Regions from separate parts of the Rhodopseudomonas telluris genome, predicted to be linked through region 1. Evidence: predicted binding sites of a transcription regulator. Region 1 holds the regulator's gene; each other region holds the start of a gene.

Evidence for each region. The regulator PhoB, encoded in region 1, activates phosphate uptake and scavenging genes when phosphate is short. The targets are predictions, from matches to a motif close to TGTCATNNANCTGTCAT.
Region 2: a site for PhoB is predicted at 3,448-3,464, ahead of ACFFJ6_RS18610 (pyruvate kinase). Genes of this name have one in related genera too.
Region 3: a site for PhoB is predicted at 2,331-2,347, ahead of ACFFJ6_RS09110 (DUF2794 domain-containing protein). Genes of this name have one in related genera too.

The regions. Positions count from the first base shown of each region.
Region 1 is NZ_JBHLWM010000001.1:169,789-175,037, reverse strand. Features, by position in the region: gene ACFFJ6_RS00810 (aspartate aminotransferase family protein) at 1-410, opposite strand, end outside; gene ACFFJ6_RS00805 (GcrA family cell cycle regulator) at 868-1,377, shown strand; gene phoB (phosphate regulon transcriptional regulator PhoB) at 1,759-2,472, opposite strand; gene phoU (phosphate signaling complex protein PhoU) at 2,526-3,242, opposite strand; gene pstB (phosphate ABC transporter ATP-binding protein PstB) at 3,268-4,092, opposite strand; gene pstA (phosphate ABC transporter permease PstA) at 4,089-4,952, opposite strand; gene pstC (phosphate ABC transporter permease subunit PstC) at 4,955-5,249, opposite strand, start outside.
Region 2 is NZ_JBHLWM010000008.1:201,773-207,021, forward strand. Features, by position in the region: gene tcuA (FAD-dependent tricarballylate dehydrogenase TcuA) at 1-695, opposite strand, end outside; gene ACFFJ6_RS18605 (hypothetical protein) at 842-1,804, opposite strand; gene ACFFJ6_RS18610 (pyruvate kinase) at 1,906-3,384, opposite strand; gene ACFFJ6_RS18615 (ArsC family reductase) at 3,595-3,942, shown strand; gene ACFFJ6_RS18620 (ABC transporter ATP-binding protein) at 4,145-4,900, shown strand; gene ACFFJ6_RS18625 (ABC transporter ATP-binding protein) at 4,893-5,249, shown strand, end outside.
Region 3 is NZ_JBHLWM010000003.1:492,665-497,913, forward strand. Features, by position in the region: gene acnA (aconitate hydratase AcnA) at 1-1,056, shown strand, start outside; gene ACFFJ6_RS09105 (DUF1223 domain-containing protein) at 1,214-1,972, shown strand; gene ACFFJ6_RS09110 (DUF2794 domain-containing protein) at 2,358-2,726, shown strand; gene ACFFJ6_RS09115 (GNAT family N-acetyltransferase) at 2,935-3,474, opposite strand; gene ACFFJ6_RS09120 (Bax inhibitor-1/YccA family protein) at 3,814-4,605, opposite strand; gene ACFFJ6_RS09125 (ABC transporter permease) at 4,943-5,249, opposite strand, start outside.

The DNA.
Region 1 (5,249 bases):
CGGCCATGGAACGCGCCCTCGAAGGTGATGATGCGGGTGCGCTCCGGCGCGCCTTTCGAGAAGTGATAGTGCCGCGCCATCTTCAGCGCGCATTCCATCGCCTCGGCGCCCGAATTGGCGAAGAACACCTTGTCGGCGAAGCTCTGTTCGCACAGCCGCGCCGCCAGCCGCTCGCCGTCCGGGCTCTTGAACAGGTTCGACATGTGCCACAGCTTCGTCGCCTGCTGCTGCAGCGCCTCGACCAGATGCGGGTGGCAATGGCCGAGCGAATTGACCGCGACACCGCTGGTGAAGTCGAGATAGCGCTCGCCGTCGGCGCCGTGCAGCCAGACGCCCTCGCCGCGCTCGAAGGCGACGTCCGCCCTGGCGAATACCGGCAAAAGATGGGACGTAGAAGCTGCGCTCGACATGGCCGATCCAATCGGAAAAGCGGGCCGCCGGCCGGCCGCTTGCGACGCGGTCACGGGCCAACGTACCCCGAAAACGAAACGTGCCGCCTTTCCAGGCGGCACGTAGGGACATTCTAGGTGCGCTGAAGTGCCTGTCAACCGGGGCTTTCAACGACCTGCGTCGGGGCTGCCGCAACATCGCCGCTGTGACGGTTATGACTCACTTGATGAGAAGGTGTGGACGCACCAGGTCTGACTCTTGCGCGTGAGTCACGGCATATTGTAGCGTTTTGGCTGTCGGGTACGACATCTCGTGCGCGGTTTGTAATCCTTATTGAGCTCTCGGTGGGTGCGTATCGCCCGGGCGGCAATGGTCGTCCGGCGAGGGCTAAGGGATTCTGCCGGCAAGACATTTGGACGACCTCACAGCTGCGGTTCCGCGCTGAACCAGCGCCGCGCGGCAGGAAGGGATAGAACGATGACGGCATTGACCTGGACGGACGAGCGCGTCGAGCAGTTGAAGAAATTATGGGAAGGCGGGCTGTCGGCGAGTCAAATTGCCGCGGAGCTCGGCAACGTGACGCGTAACGCCGTGATCGGCAAGGTGCACCGTCTCGGCCTGTCGGGCCGGGCCAAGAGCCCGACCTCAGCCGCGCCGCGCCCGCGCAAGGCGCGTCCGGCCCAGCATATGATGCGGGTCACACGTCCGGTGGCGCGCGGCAACACCGCGCTCGCGCATGTGTTCGAAGTCGAGGCCGAGCCGGAACCGGTCACCTACGACAACGTGGTGCCGATGAACCAGCGGCTGTCGCTGCTCGAGCTCAACGAAGCCACCTGCCACTGGCCGATCGGCGATCCGAGCAATCCGGAATTCTTCTTCTGCGGCGGCAAGTCGCTGCCCGGCCTGCCCTACTGCGCGCACCACTCGCGCATCGCCTACCAGCCCGTCGGCGACCGCCGCCGCGCTGCCCCGAAGACCACGCGGTAACACGCCCCCTCACCCGACCGCACGGGCGGCCGGCGCCGAGGCTGCCCTCTCCCGCGAGCGGAGAGGGCACTGATACCAGCGCCGCTTGGGCGCCATGTTAGTCGCCGCTCAAACGGCAGCGCCTGCGCAAGACGGGCGACCCAGCATTCCAGAGCGCCAGTTGCTCCACACGCCCCCGCTGCAATCCGAGATCCTCCGCTTTCGCGGAGGATCTCGGCTGTGATGGCGTCAAAATCATAGCCCGCATGAGCGGAAGTGATATGCGGGAAGCACCGGTCACCCCCGCATGTCGCTTCCGCTCATGCGGGCTACCGATGAGCTACCGTTCAGGCGCTGCGTCGCTCACGCCACCTTCGCGCTCGATCCCGATCGAACTAACAATCAGGACGGGCTGCTTTCCGCCTTGGCGAAGCGGTCGTCCAGCGCGTAACCCGCGCCGCGGACGGTGCGGATCGGGTCCTGTTCGCGGCCGGGGTTGAGCAGCTTGCGCAGCCGGCCGATGTGCACGTCGACGGTGCGTTCGTCGATATAGATGTCACGGCCCCAGACGCCGTCGAGCAGCTGCTCCCGACTGAACACCCGGCCGGGATGCTCCAGGAAGAACTCGAGCAGGCGATACTCCGTCGGACCGAGGTCGATCGGCCGGCCGGAGCGTGCGACGCGACGCTTGTCGCGGTCGAGTTCGAGATCGCCGTAGGACAGCACGGTGGCGAGCCGCTCCGGCGCCGCGCGCCGTAGCAGACCCTTCACCCGCGCCAGCAGTTCCGGCACCGAGAACGGCTTGACGATGTAGTCGTCGGCCCCGGTGGCGAGCCCGCGGACGCGCTCGCTTTCCTCGCCGCGCGCGGTCAGCATGATGATCGGTAGCTGCTTGGTCTCCGGCCGCGCCCGCAGGCGACGGCACAGTTCGATGCCGGACAGGCCCGGCAGCATCCAGTCCAGCACCACCAGATCCGGAATCCGCTCCTTCATCCTTGTATCGGCGTCGTCGCCGCGTGCGACGGTCTCGACGTCGTAGCCGTCGGATTCCAGATTGTAGCGCAGCAGCGTGGTCAGCGCTTCCTCGTCTTCAACTACCAGAATGCGCGCGCCCATATGTCGTCCTCGTCTTCATCGTTGGGCACCGTCCGCGGTTCGCGGACGATACGTTAGTTGCCCGGCGTGGCGTTGGCGAAGGTGGTCATGTCGCCCTTCGGGCGCTTGTCCAGAATCTGCTGGCCTTCGATCATGTAGAACACCGTCTCGGCGATGTTGGTGGCGTGGTCGCCGATCCGCTCGATATTCTTGGCGCAGAACATCAGGTGGATGCAGAACGAGATGTTGCGCGGATCTTCCATCATGTAGGTGAGCAGCTCGCGGAACAGCGAGGTGCAGATCGCGTCGACTTCCTCGTCGCCGTTCCACACCACCATCGCGGCGGGCAAATCGTGCGCCGTATAGGCGTCCAGCACCGCCTTGACCTGGGACTGCACCAGATCGGTCATGTGCTCGAGGCCGCGGATCAGCTTCAGCGGGTGGAAGTCGCTGTCGATGGCGTTGACGCGCTTGGCGATGTTCTTGGAGAGATCGCCGATCCGCTCCAGGTCGGTGGCGACCCGCATCGCGCCGACGATGTCGCGCAGGTCGACCGCCATCGGCTGCCGCCGCGCGATCGTCAGCACCGCGCGCTCTTCGATCGCGCGCTGCATCTGGTCGATTTCCTGATCGGCCGCCACGACGCGCGCGCCGAGCGCGACGTCGCGCCGGACCAGCGCGTCGACCGAGTCGACGATCTGGCGTTCGGCCAGACCGCCCATTTCGGCGACCATGCGGGTCAGTTCCTGAAGGTCGCCGTCGAACGCCTTGGTGGTGTGCTCGAAGCCCATGTCCGTTCTCCTCGCGCCTGGCGCGTCAGCCGAAGCGGCCGGTGATGTAATCCTGGGTCCGCCGATCGTTCGGCGACGTGAAGATCTTGTTGGTCGGGCCGAACTCGATCAGCTCACCGAGATACATGAACGCGGTCGACTCCGAGACGCGGGCCGCCTGCTGCATGTTATGGGTGACGATCGCGATCGTGTAGTCTTCCTTGAGTTCGTCGATCAGCTCTTCGATCTTGGCGGTCGAGATCGGATCGAGCGCCGAGCACGGCTCGTCGAACAGGATCACTTCGGGCCGCACCGCGATGGTGCGGGCGATGCACAGACGCTGCTGCTGGCCGCCCGACAGGCTGAGGCCGGAGGCCCCGAGCTTGTCCTTGACCTCGGTCCACAGCGCGGCGCCGCGCAGCGCCTTCTCGACGCGGCCGTCCATCTCCGACTTGGAGATCTTCTCGTACAGCCGGATGCCGAACGCGATGTTCTCATAGATCGTCATCGGGAACGGCGTCGGCTTCTGGAACACCATGCCGACGCGGGCGCGCAGCAGGTTGAGGTCGAGCTTCGGATCCAGCACGTTCTGACCGTCGAGCATCACCTGCCCCTCGGCGCGCTGCCCCGGATACAGATCGTACATCCGGTTGAAGATCCGCAGCAGGGTCGACTTGCCGCAGCCCGACGGGCCGATGAAGGCGGTAACCCGGTTGGTGGCGAGCGCGAGGTTGATGTGCTTCAGCGCGTGGTTCTGGCCGTAGTAGAAGTTCAGATCGCGCACCACCACCTTGGCCGGGCCGTCGGGCTGGCTGGCGATGGCGGGGCCAGGTCCGCTCGGCAGCGTGGTGGCAATCGAAATCTCGGTCATTTCGTGGTCCTCTCGGCGCCGATGATGCGCGCACCAATATTCAGGGCAAGCACGGTCAGGGTGATCAGCAGAGCGCCCGTCCAGGCGAGCTGCTTCCAGTAATCGTAGGGGCTCTGAACGAAGTTGTTGATGGTCACCGGCAGGTTGGCCATCGTCTTGGTCAGGTCGAAGCTGAAGAACTGATTGCTGAGCGCCGTGAACAGCAGCGGCGCGGTCTCGCCGGCGACGCGCGCCGTGGCCAGCAGGATGCCGGTGATGAGACCGGCCCGGGCGGCGCGGTAGGCGATCCGGCGGATCACCAGCGAGCGCGGCAGACCGAGCGCGGAAGCCGCTTCGCGCAGCGAGCTCGGGACCAGCAGCAGCATGTCCTCGGTGGTCCGCACCACCACCGGAATGACGATGACGGCCAGCGCCAGCGAACCCGCGAGCGCCGAGAACCGCCCCATCGTCACCACTACCGCGCCGTAGATGAACAGGCCGATGATGATCGACGGCGCGCTGAGCAGGATGTCGTTGATGAAGCGGATCACCGAGGTGAGCCGATCGTGCTTGCCGTATTCGGCGAGGTACGTGCCGGCGAACAGGCCAAGCGGCGCGCCGATGCCGACGCCCAGCACCGTCATGATGATCGAGCCGACGATGGCGTTGAGCAGGCCGCCTTCGTTCGAGCCCGGCGGCGGCGTGTTCTGGGTGAACACCTGCAGATGCAGGCCGGCGAGGCCGTTCCAGAACAGCGTGAACAGGATCAGCGCCAGCCAGGTGACGCCGAACAGCGCGGCGGCCGAGCACAGCACCTTGATGATCACGTCGGTGCGGTGGCGGCGCTTGTAGATCGGATTGACGGCTTGGGTCGTCGACATGATTACTTGCCCGCCTTCAGTTCGAGCCGCAGCAGCAGCAGGCGCGCGGCCGCCAGCACGATGAACGTCAGAATGAACAGCAGCAGGCCGAGCAGGATCAGGCCGGACTGATGCAGGCCGTCGCTCTCGGCGAACTCGGACGCGATCGCCGCCGAGATGGTGGTGCCGGGACCGAAGATCGAGCCGGAAATCCGGAACGAATTGCCGATGATGAAGGTCACCGCCATGGTCTCGCCGAGCGCGCGGCCGAGCGCCAGCATGATGCCGCCGATCACGCCGACCCGGGTGTAGGGGATC
Region 2 (5,249 bases), on a different contig from region 1:
TGGCAAACCGTGGGCTCACCGACCGCGCATCCACCCAACCCGATCAGATGATCCAACATCCGGCCGTCCGCGTACGGCGTCCCGCGCAGCATGAGGCCGTCAGCCGATTTTCCATAGTGCGCCCGCAGCCATGCGGCATCGGCACCGGGGCCACCGGCGCAGACGATCACCGCGCGCGCTTCGATCACGGACTCTCCAGGCGCGCTACCCGCCATCTCGACGATCCATCCGCCGTCCGCGACGTCGCGAAGCGCACGAACCTCGCTGTTGCTGCTGATTGCGATGTCCAGCGCAGCCGCTTGCCGGTACAGCGCGTTGATCATCGCCTTGCCACCGCCCAGCGGAAATACGGTGCGGCGCGAATAGGGCACCACGCCGAGCGACGGCGGCTGCATGGCGACGCCGTTCTCGATCAGCCATGGCACCAGCGTCTCGGAGCCGGAGACCATGCGCTCAGCCAACGTCTGGTCGGCCGTGCCACCGGTCACGCTGCCGAGTTCGGCGAGGAATTCGGACGCGTGATAGCTGTCCGGCACGTACGGGGTCGGCTCACCGTGCACGACCCGGAAGTTTCGGGCATGGCGTGCGTTGCCGCCCCGCATGGCGACCGGCGCATTGTCGAGCAGGCGCACGGAGACGCCGGTGCGCCGCGCGGCGAGCGCCGCACAGAGCCCGGCAATGCCGCCTCCGACCACCACCACATCCCAACACGAACTCACCGCGACCCCGGGTGACTGTTCCCACGCGCCCTTGCAGCGCTCGCGCCGGGCGGCGCGAGCGTTCGGCGCTCCGTCTTAGGGCCTGCGTGGCTGCCGCTGTCAATTGCGGCGATGATCGCGCTTCATTCGGTGCGGATCTTCAGCCGGGTCGAGCCTGTGTAACCGTAGACGCTGTGGAGCAGCGTCAGAATCTCGGTGGCGATCGCCCCGTCGGCCAGCGTCAAGGGATAACTCTTGCTGTAATTTGGGGCGCGCCCCGGCTCGGCGTAGCCGGCTGTGGTCAGGCGAGCGATCTTGTCGGGCGTCAGCACGGCGGTCAGTGCCGGCCAACGCTCGGCCGACTGTGCCTCACAATACAGCGCCACCGGCGGCATCTCCGGCATGCACTGAATGTAGCCGATGCCGCTGTCGAACACGACATGCACGCGCTGGGTGGCGTTGATGCGGAGACGCTGAATCTCGGCCGTCGTACTCGGACCGTACAGCGCGAGCAGCGCGTCCAGCGTCTCGGCCCGCTGCGGCGCCGCCGGCGCCTTGTAGGAGCAGCTCAGCAGGGCGGTGGGTAGCATCGATTTGGCATCGTTGATCATGCCGGCGAGGTTTTGCGACGGGCCATTGCGCGGCGGACAGGGGATGTCGACCACCCAGGCGGTGCCGAATTCGAGGTCCGGAATGTTGATCAGATAGGCCTCGGTCAGCGCCTTGAGCACATGTTCGGCGATCTGTGAGGTCGGCATATCGCCGGGAAACGTCCGCGTGTAGTTGCCGAACGCCGGATCCAGCACCCAGGCGAGGGCGACGAGGCGGGACTGACGCTCCGCATTCAGCACCCGCGCGAGCGAGGGCTGTAGTGTGACGCCCGCGGCCTCGCAGCGCATGTCGCGATTGGGGAGCCGCCGGCACTGCACGTATTTGTTGCCATCCCAGATGGTCGCGTAGCCGACGCGGTCGGCTCTGACGATGCTGGTGATGTTCTGCAGTGCGGCGTCGATCCGTTCGGTCGGTGACTGCGCTCCTGCCGGCGCCAAGCCGGCGAGATTCAGCAACGCGACGGCCAGCGCCGCGCAAAGTCCGCGAACTCCCATCGAACGCCCCCACGCAACCAGTCACGCGAGCTCTTGAGCTCTGGGGCAATGGAACGATAGGCGAACATTGAAATCAACCTCAGGTTGATACCAGTTTTGAATTAGCCCCAGCTCTGCAGCTTGCGGAGCTGCGGCGTCTTCTTGTGCTGGTGGACGGCCATGCGGCCGAGCAAATTGTCGAGCTCGGTAATCGCCTTGAACAGATACGGCCCCTTGTTGAGCATCACGCATTCGGCGCGCGCCGCCATCGCGGCGTCGGTCATTTCGCCGCGCGAGGGCGTGCCTTTCTTCACCAGTTGCTCCAGCACCTGCGTGGCCCAGATCACTGGAACATGCGCGGCTTCGCCGATCCACAGGATCTCTTCCTGCATTTCGGCCAGACGGGCGAAACCGATCTCCACAGCGAGATCGCCGCGCGCAATCATTACTGCGGTCGGCTGCTGGCCGGCCGCCTGCACCAGAATGTCCGGCAGATTGGCGACCGCTTCGGGTGTCTCGATCTTCAGCACCAGCGACAGCTCGCGCCAGTCGTCGGGGCGGCGCTCGGCGAGCGCGGCCTGCAGCGTCTCGACGTCGGCGACCGACTGCACGAAGGAGAACTCGATGCCGTCGGCGTGCGCGGCGACGAAGTCGAGATCGTCGCGGTCCTTGGCGGTGAGGGCCGGGATGTCGAGCAGCGTGTCGGGGAAGTTGAGGCCTTTCTCCGGCTTCAGCCGAAGCCCCTTGTCGGAGGTCGAGGTGACGCGCCCGATCAGGCCCCACGCCGTCTTGCGCTCGATCCGGATGCAAAGCTTGCCGTCGTCCACGAACACCCGGGCGCCGACCGCACTGTTGATCAACGGATCGCTGAGCGTGCATTCGATCGCGAAGTGCTCCTCAGCGAGATCGATGCGATGGAACGAGCCTTCGGCGACGATGGCGATCAGATCGCCGGTCAGAATGCGCTCACGGCCCTCGGGCGCGCGCGCCGCACCGGTACGGATCTTCGGGCCGGCGATGTCCATCAGGACTTTCATCCGGTGGCCAGTCGCTTCCTCGGCGACGTGCAGATGGTTGATCATGCGCTGCCACGCCGCAGCGTCGTCGTGCGCGCAATTGATCCGTACCGCCTCGACCTTACGCTCGGCGAGCCGGAGCATGAACGACGGATCGTCCGCGGCCTCGCTCGGGCAGGTGACCAGCAGCGCGGTCGCCCGGCCGCTCGCTGGCGCGCCGAACATCTCCTCGCTGCGCTGGTCGAGTTCGTGCTCGCCGGCGAAAAACTGACGCGGCGTAGGGCGCACCGCCTGGGGTTCGCCGCAGAGTTCGCCGAGGGTGGCGCGGACGGCGTGGAGTGTCGGCATCACCCGGCTCTCGAGCCGCCCAAGCGACGACAGGCCGAGTGCGGCCAGCGAACGCTGCAGAGGACGCAGATCGTGCCGGCGCAACGCCAGATAGTGCGCCAGGTTGGCGGCGCTGGCGGTGAAGCTCGGACGTTTGATCTTGCCGGCCCAGGCATCGATCCGCGGACGGCTGTCGGCCTCGATATCGGCAATCAGCCGGTCGAGTTTCTGCTTCAGGCGATCGATTTCGGTCGGCATGGCGGGCTCGCTTGATCAGGCGCGGACGGAACGGACCGCGCCAGCCCGCTCTAGGAGCCGTCGATGTAACTCCTGTGACAGCGAGACAGCCTTTGTCTGCGACCTTATGCGCATTCCGGCGGGGGCATCGTCCACAGCGCCGGTGGCAGCGCTTGACGGGGAGCGGACGGCCGGCCTGAATGCGCCTTCGCTAGAACCTGAGGGATGCGCGTGTCGGTCACCATTTTCGGCATCAAGAACTGCGACACCATGAAGAAGGCGCGAGCCTGGCTCGATGGTCACGGAGTCGCTTACGACTTTCACGACTACAAGACCGCCGGCATCGACAAGGCGCACCTGACGCGCTGGGTGAAGCAGGTCGGCTGGGAAACGCTGCTCAACCGCGCCGGCACGACGTTTCGTAAGCTGCCCGACGTGGACAAGGAAGGTCTGACCGAAACCAAGGCCATTGCCCTGATGCTGGCGCAGCCTTCGATGATCAAGCGGCCGGTGCTCGAGACCGGCAAAATGCTGCTGGTCGGGTTTCGGCCGGAGGCCTACGCCGAAGCGTTCGGCTAAGCCGCCAACGCGCCCCTTTTCCACACCGGATCGCTCAGAAACGCCGATCAGCTTTGCATCTTGCGCACGGCTGGCGAATAGCGGCATAGTCCGGCCCAGAAAGACGGGCCGGCCGCCTGCCAGGGCGCGCGGCACCGGACAGCAACAAAAATTCGGCCGCGGATGTGCCTCCACCGCGGGACCGGGCAGGGGGAAGTTTTACTTGGCCGATGACATCATTCTCGAAACGCATGGGCTGACAAAGGAGTTCGCGGGCTTCTTTGCCGTTCGCGACGTGAATCTGCGCGTTCGTCGCGGACATATCCATGCGCTGATCGGTCCTAACGGCGCCGGCAAAACCACCTGTTTCAATTTGCTCACGAAGTTCTTGCATCCCTCGGCAGGCAAGATTCTCTACAAGGGGCAGGACATCACCGCGACTGCGCCGGCCGATGTGGCGCGGCTCGGGCTGGTGCGCTCGTTCCAAATCTCCGCCGTGTTTCCGCATCTGACGGCGCTCGAGAATGTGCGCGTCGCGCTGCAACGCCAGCACGGCAGTTCGTTCGACTTCTGGCGCTCCAAGAGTGTGCTCGACCGCTACAATCAGCGCGCCCGTGAGTTGCTCGACGACGTCGGTCTCAGCGAATTCGCCGACATTCCCGCCGTCGAAATGCCCTACGGCCGCAAGCGCGCGCTGGAGATCGCCACCACGCTGGCGCTCGACCCGGAGATGATGCTGCTCGACGAGCCGATGGCCGGCATGGGGCACGAAGACATCGACAAGATCGCCGCGCTGATCAAGCGGATCTCGGCGAAGTACACCATCTTGATGGTCGAGCATAACCTCAGCGTCGTCGCCAATCTGTCGGACGTCATCACCGTGCTGACGCGCGGACAGGTGCTGGCGGAAGGCAATTACAATGATCTGACCCAGGATGAGCGCGTCAAGGAAGCCTATCTCGGAGCTGGTCATGGTTGAGGCGACGACTTTGGACCGGACCGCGCCCGCTGCCAGCGGCAACGTGCTGCTCAACGTGCGCGACCTGCAGGCGTGGTACGGTGAATCCCATATTCTGCACGGCATGAACTTCGAGGTGCGGACCGGCGAGGTGGTGACGCTGCTTGGCCGCAATGGCGCAGGCAAGACCACGACGCTGAAGTCGGTGATGGGCATCATCGGCAAGCGCACCGGCACCATTACCTTCGACGGCCACGACATCAGCCGCGCATCCTCCGACAAGATCGCCAGGCGCGGCATTGCGTTTTGTCCCGAAGAACGCGGGATCTTCGCCAGCCTCGACGTCCGCGAGAATCTGATGCTGCCGCCG
Region 3 (5,249 bases), on a different contig from region 1:
TACCTGGCGTCGCCGCCGCTGGTGGTCGCCTACGCGCTCGCCGGTTCGGTGACCAAGAACCTGTCGGTCGAGCCGATCGGCACCGGCAAGGACGGCCAGCCCGTGTACCTCAAGGACATCTGGCCGACCACCAAGGAGATCAACGCCTTCGTCAAGAAGTACGTGACCTCGAAGGTGTTCAAGACGCGCTACGCGGACGTGTTCAAGGGCGACACCAACTGGCGCAAGATCAAGACGGTCAACAGCGAGACCTACAAGTGGAACATGAGCTCCACTTACGTGCAGAACCCGCCGTACTTCGAAGGCATGAAGATGCAGCCGGAGCCGATCGTCGATGTCGTCGACGCCCGCATCCTGGCGCTGTTCGGCGACAAGATCACCACCGACCACATCTCGCCCGCCGGTTCGATCAAGCTGACCTCGCCGGCCGGCAAGTATCTGTCGGAGCACCAGGTGCGCCCGGCCGACTTCAACCAGTACGGCACCCGTCGTGGTAACCACGAAGTCATGATGCGCGGCACCTTCGCCAACATCCGCATCAAGAACTTCATGCTGAAGGGCGCCGACGGCAACATTCCGGAAGGCGGCCTCACCAAGCACTGGCCGGACGGCGAGCAGATGTCGATCTACGACGCCGCCATGAAGTATCAGGCCGAGCAGGTGCCGCTGGTGGTGTTCGCCGGCGCCGAATACGGCAACGGCTCGTCGCGCGACTGGGCCGCCAAGGGCACCCGTCTGCTCGGCGTTCGCGCCGTGATCTGCCAGAGCTTCGAGCGCATCCATCGTTCGAACCTGGTCGGCATGGGCGTGCTGCCGCTGACCTTCGAGGACGGCATCTCGTGGTCGTCGCTCGGCCTCAAGGGCGACGAGACGGTCACCATCAAGGGCCTGCAGGGCGATCTCAAGCCGCGGCAGATGCTCGAGGCGGAGATCAAGTCGGCCGCCGGCAAAGTCTCGCGCGTGCCGCTGCTCTGCCGCATCGATACGCTGGACGAGCTGGAGTACTATCGTAACGGCGGTATCCTGCACTACGTGCTGCGCAAGCTCGCCGCCTAAGCGGGCTTCGGCGGCCACAAAAGTGGCCAAAAAGCCTCACTGCGAAGTGAGTGGCAGGTGAACGGAAGGCGGCCTATGCAAAGGGCCGCCTTTTCGTTTTCAAGGCACTCCCGAGCGGCGGCGCAATTGCCGTCGCCTGCTCCCGGCAAAGGCGACGATGATCCGACTTCCTGGCTTTTCGCGATGGTCCGGCGCACTCGGTGTGTGCGCCCTGATCGCGACGACGCATGCTTCGACCGCTGCCGGCCCGCGCGCCGTGGTGGAGCTGTTCACGTCGCAGGGCTGCTCGTCCTGTCCGCCGGCGGACCGGATCATCGGCGATCTCGCCAAGGACCCCTCGGTGATCGCGCTGAGCCTGCCGATCGATTACTGGGACTATCTCGGCTGGAAAGATACGCTGGCGGACGCTCGCTTCAGCGCGCGCCAGAAAGCCTATTCGCAGATGCGAGGCGACCGCGACGTCTACACCCCGCAGGTGGTGGTCAACGGCGCGGCGCATCTGGTCGGCAGCAACCGCGCCGGCATCGAGGAGGCGATCAAGACCACCGACAAGACCACCGGCAGCATGACGGTGCCGGTCTCGATGGCGGTCAACGGCAAGGAGATCAAGGTCTCGGTCGCCGCCGCGCCGGCGGACGCCGCCGCCCGGCAGGGCGAGGTGTGGATCTGTGCGGTGTCGAAGGCGGTGCCGATCACGATCACGCGCGGCGAGAACCGCGGCCGCGAGATCACCTATCACAACGTCGTCCGCAATCTGCTGAAGGTCGGCGACTGGACCGGAACCGCCGGGAGCTGGTCGGTGCCGCTGGAAAACATCGCGCACGACGGCATCGATGCGGCCGTGGTGTATGTGCAGGACGGCAGCCGCGACCGGCCCGGCCCGATGCTCGGCGGGGCCTTCACGTCGCTGCACTAAAGGGTGGGAATGCGGCGGCTGCGCCGCACCGCCGAACGCTGAGCTTGAGAAATAAAGACCCCAAAAAACAAAAAGGACCAACTCGCGTTGGCCCAGTCGGGGGATTTAAGCTGCTGCGCAGGCCCGGTCCCGACTGCCTCGGGGGGCTGGGGGCTGAGGAATCCGAAACCGAAGGAACCGAGCCAACGCAGTGATCGTAACTTTGCAGGTCCGGTTGGCCATCGCTGGGCGAAATTCGGGCGGTAATAAGATTCGACCTAACGAACGTGTGAGCCGGTGTTTCTGGCCGGTCACCTCTGCGGCCGCCGCCGGCCTCCTGCTTTAAGTCCTCTTGCGGCGCACCCGGGTCGGCGCAATCATGTCACCTCAGTGACAGGAGGCGCCGATGAGCTTGTATTCCGAGGAGGCCGATCCCGGCGAGAGTCGCGCGGCGGAGCGCCAGGGCGTCGCTCCGTTGCAGCCACGGGTGACGTTCAATCGCCTTGAACTCAATCGCATCCTCAACCTCTACGGCCGCATGGTGGCCGAGGGCGAGTGGCGCGACTACGCCATCGACTTCCTCAAGGATCAGGCGGTGTTCTCGATCTTCCGCCGCGCCTCCGAGGTTCCGATCTACCGTATCGTCAAGGATCCGCGGCTGGCCCGCAAGCAGGGCGCCTACAGCGTGGTTGGCGCCAGCGGCCAGATCCTCCGCCGCGGCCACGAACTCGACCGCGTGCTGCTGGTGATCGACCGGAAACTGGCGCTGGTGTGAGCTGAGCCTGGCCCCGGAGTTGTCTCGGGGTTGCGTCCCGGAGCTGGCCGCATGCTCCGCCGCCGCCCCACCCCCTCACGTCATCGCCCGGCTTGACCGGGCGACCCAGTATCGCAGAGCGCGCATTATTAAGCCTCTGACGCTCTGGACTACTGGGCCCCCCGCTTTCGCGGAGGGTGACGGCTGATGGCGACGCGACTGCCGCGATCTACACTTGGCCCTGCTCCGGCACCGTCTCTCCGCCGTCGCCGAGCGCGCGCTGCATCATCACGGTGTCGAGCCAGCGGCCGAATTTCAGGCCGACGTTGCGGTGAACGCCGATCAGCTCGAAGCCCGTCTTGCGGTGGACGCCGATCGAGCCGGCATTGGCCGAGTCGCCGATCACCGCGATCATCTGCCGGAAGCCGCGCGCTTCGCATTGCGCGATCAACTCGCGCAGCAGCGCGGTGCCGACGCTGCGGCGCTGCGCCGCCGGGGCGAGATACACCGAGTTCTCGACGGTGAACCGATAGGCCGGCCGCGGCCGGTACGGGCCCGCATAGGCGTAGCCGCAGACTTCGCCGTCCAGCAGCGCCGCCAGATAGGGAAATCCGCCGCCGGTCAGCGTCTCGAACCGCCGCGTCATCTCGGCAAGATCCGGCGGCGTCAGTTCGAACGTCGCGGTGCCGGCGCGCACCGCCTCGTCGTAGATCGCCGTGATGGCGGGGAGGTCGGCGGGTGTAGCGGGGCGGACGAGAAGGTCGGACATGAGAGGCCCTGAGACGAGCGGTGCGCTTCGAACGCGCCGTCATACGCAAGAGAGGCCGGCGATTCCATCCCCACCGTCACCCATCCCCACCGCCACCATCCCCCGCCGTCACCCTCCGCGAAAGCGGAGGGCCCAGTATTTCAGAGCGGCGGAGGTTAGCAACGCGCGCTCTGGAATACTGGGTCGCCCGGTCAAGCCGGGCGATGACGGGAGTGGGTGGGGCGGGCCGTGTCGTCTCACTCAGCCGATCCTGACAAGAGCGCCTCCAACAAAACCTCGCCCCAACAAAAAAGCCCCGGCGCGAGGCCGGGGCTTTGATGGTCGGCACCGGGGAGGTGCTTACTCTTTCTGTCCCAGCAGCTGCAGCAGCAGCGTGAACAGGTTGATGAAGTTCAGGTACAGCGACAGGGCGCCGGTGATCGCCGCGCGCTCCGCGACGTCGCCGCCTTCCGAGGCGTAGCCGTAGATGTAGTCGTTCTTCAGGCGCTGCGTATCCCAGGCGGTGAGGCCCGCGAACACCAGAACGCCGACCACCGACACGATGAACTGCAGCATCGACGAGGCGACGAACAGGTTCACCAGGCTGGCGATGATGATGCCTATCAGGCCCATCATCAGGAACGAGCCCATGCCGGTCATGTCACGCTTGGTGGTGTAGCCGTAGAGGCTCAGCGCACCGAACGAGGCGGCGGTGATGAAGAACACCCGCACGATCGAGGTGTGGGTGTACACTAGGAAGATCGACGACAGCGAGATACCCATCAGGGCCGAGAACGCCCAGAACAGCATCTGCGCGGTCTGCGGCTTCAGCCGGTTGATACCGAACGAGATGGCGAACACCATCGCCAGCGGGGCGAGGATGAACACCCACTTCAGCGGGCTGACGAACATCGCCACGCCGAACGACGTCAGCATGGTGTTGCCGACCCGCGCGGCGGCGGCGGTGCTATCGGTGGTCACGGCGCCCATGTAGACGCCCAGAGCGGCCAGGCCGGTGATGGCCAGGCCGATCGTCATGTAGTTGTAGATGCGCAGCATGTAGGCGCGCAGACCGGCATCCACGGTCGCGCTGTCGACGCGACCGGCGGCCCGGCCGAAGGGAGAGGCGTAGTTACGGTCCAAGTCCGACATGGTCGAGATCCTGAGTTGGTTCGGCGCCGCGAAGGGTGGCGAAGCCGATGAAAACTATCCGGACAGTGATGCGCGGCGGACGTTAAGTTCGGGTCACTGAATTCGGTCACCGAATTCGCCACCCAAGTCGCCGGCGCGCTGCCCGACCCATTCCGATATGTGGGAAACTAACACAATAGGGGCAAGGGTTTATGCGCGGCTGAATGTCGCTCCGCAGCTTCAGGGTTAAGCTCCAGGCAGCGACTTTGGTCGCAGCCGGGGCCGGTTTCCTGCGCCGGTTGCGGCCGCCGCACGGCCCTGTCCGGATGCCGGACGATGGCCGTCAGGCTCCGGCCGATCAGAGATTCCTCAACACCGTCGCGGGCTTCTGGCCGAGCGCCAGCAGGGTGCCGACCAGGCCGAGGCCGACCGTCACGATCAGGGCCGCCGCCACCACCCCGGCGGCCGACCCGGCCTGCCAGACGAAGCTCAGCGTCATCAGTCGTGTGACGATGAGCCACGCGGCGATCGAGCCGGCGATCACCCCGAACACCGCGGTGGCCAGCCCGATCATCATGTATTCCAGCGCGAAGGCGCCGATCAGCCGCGCCCGGGTGGCGCCGAGCGTCTTCAGGATGACCGCGTCATAGACCCGGTGGCGATGG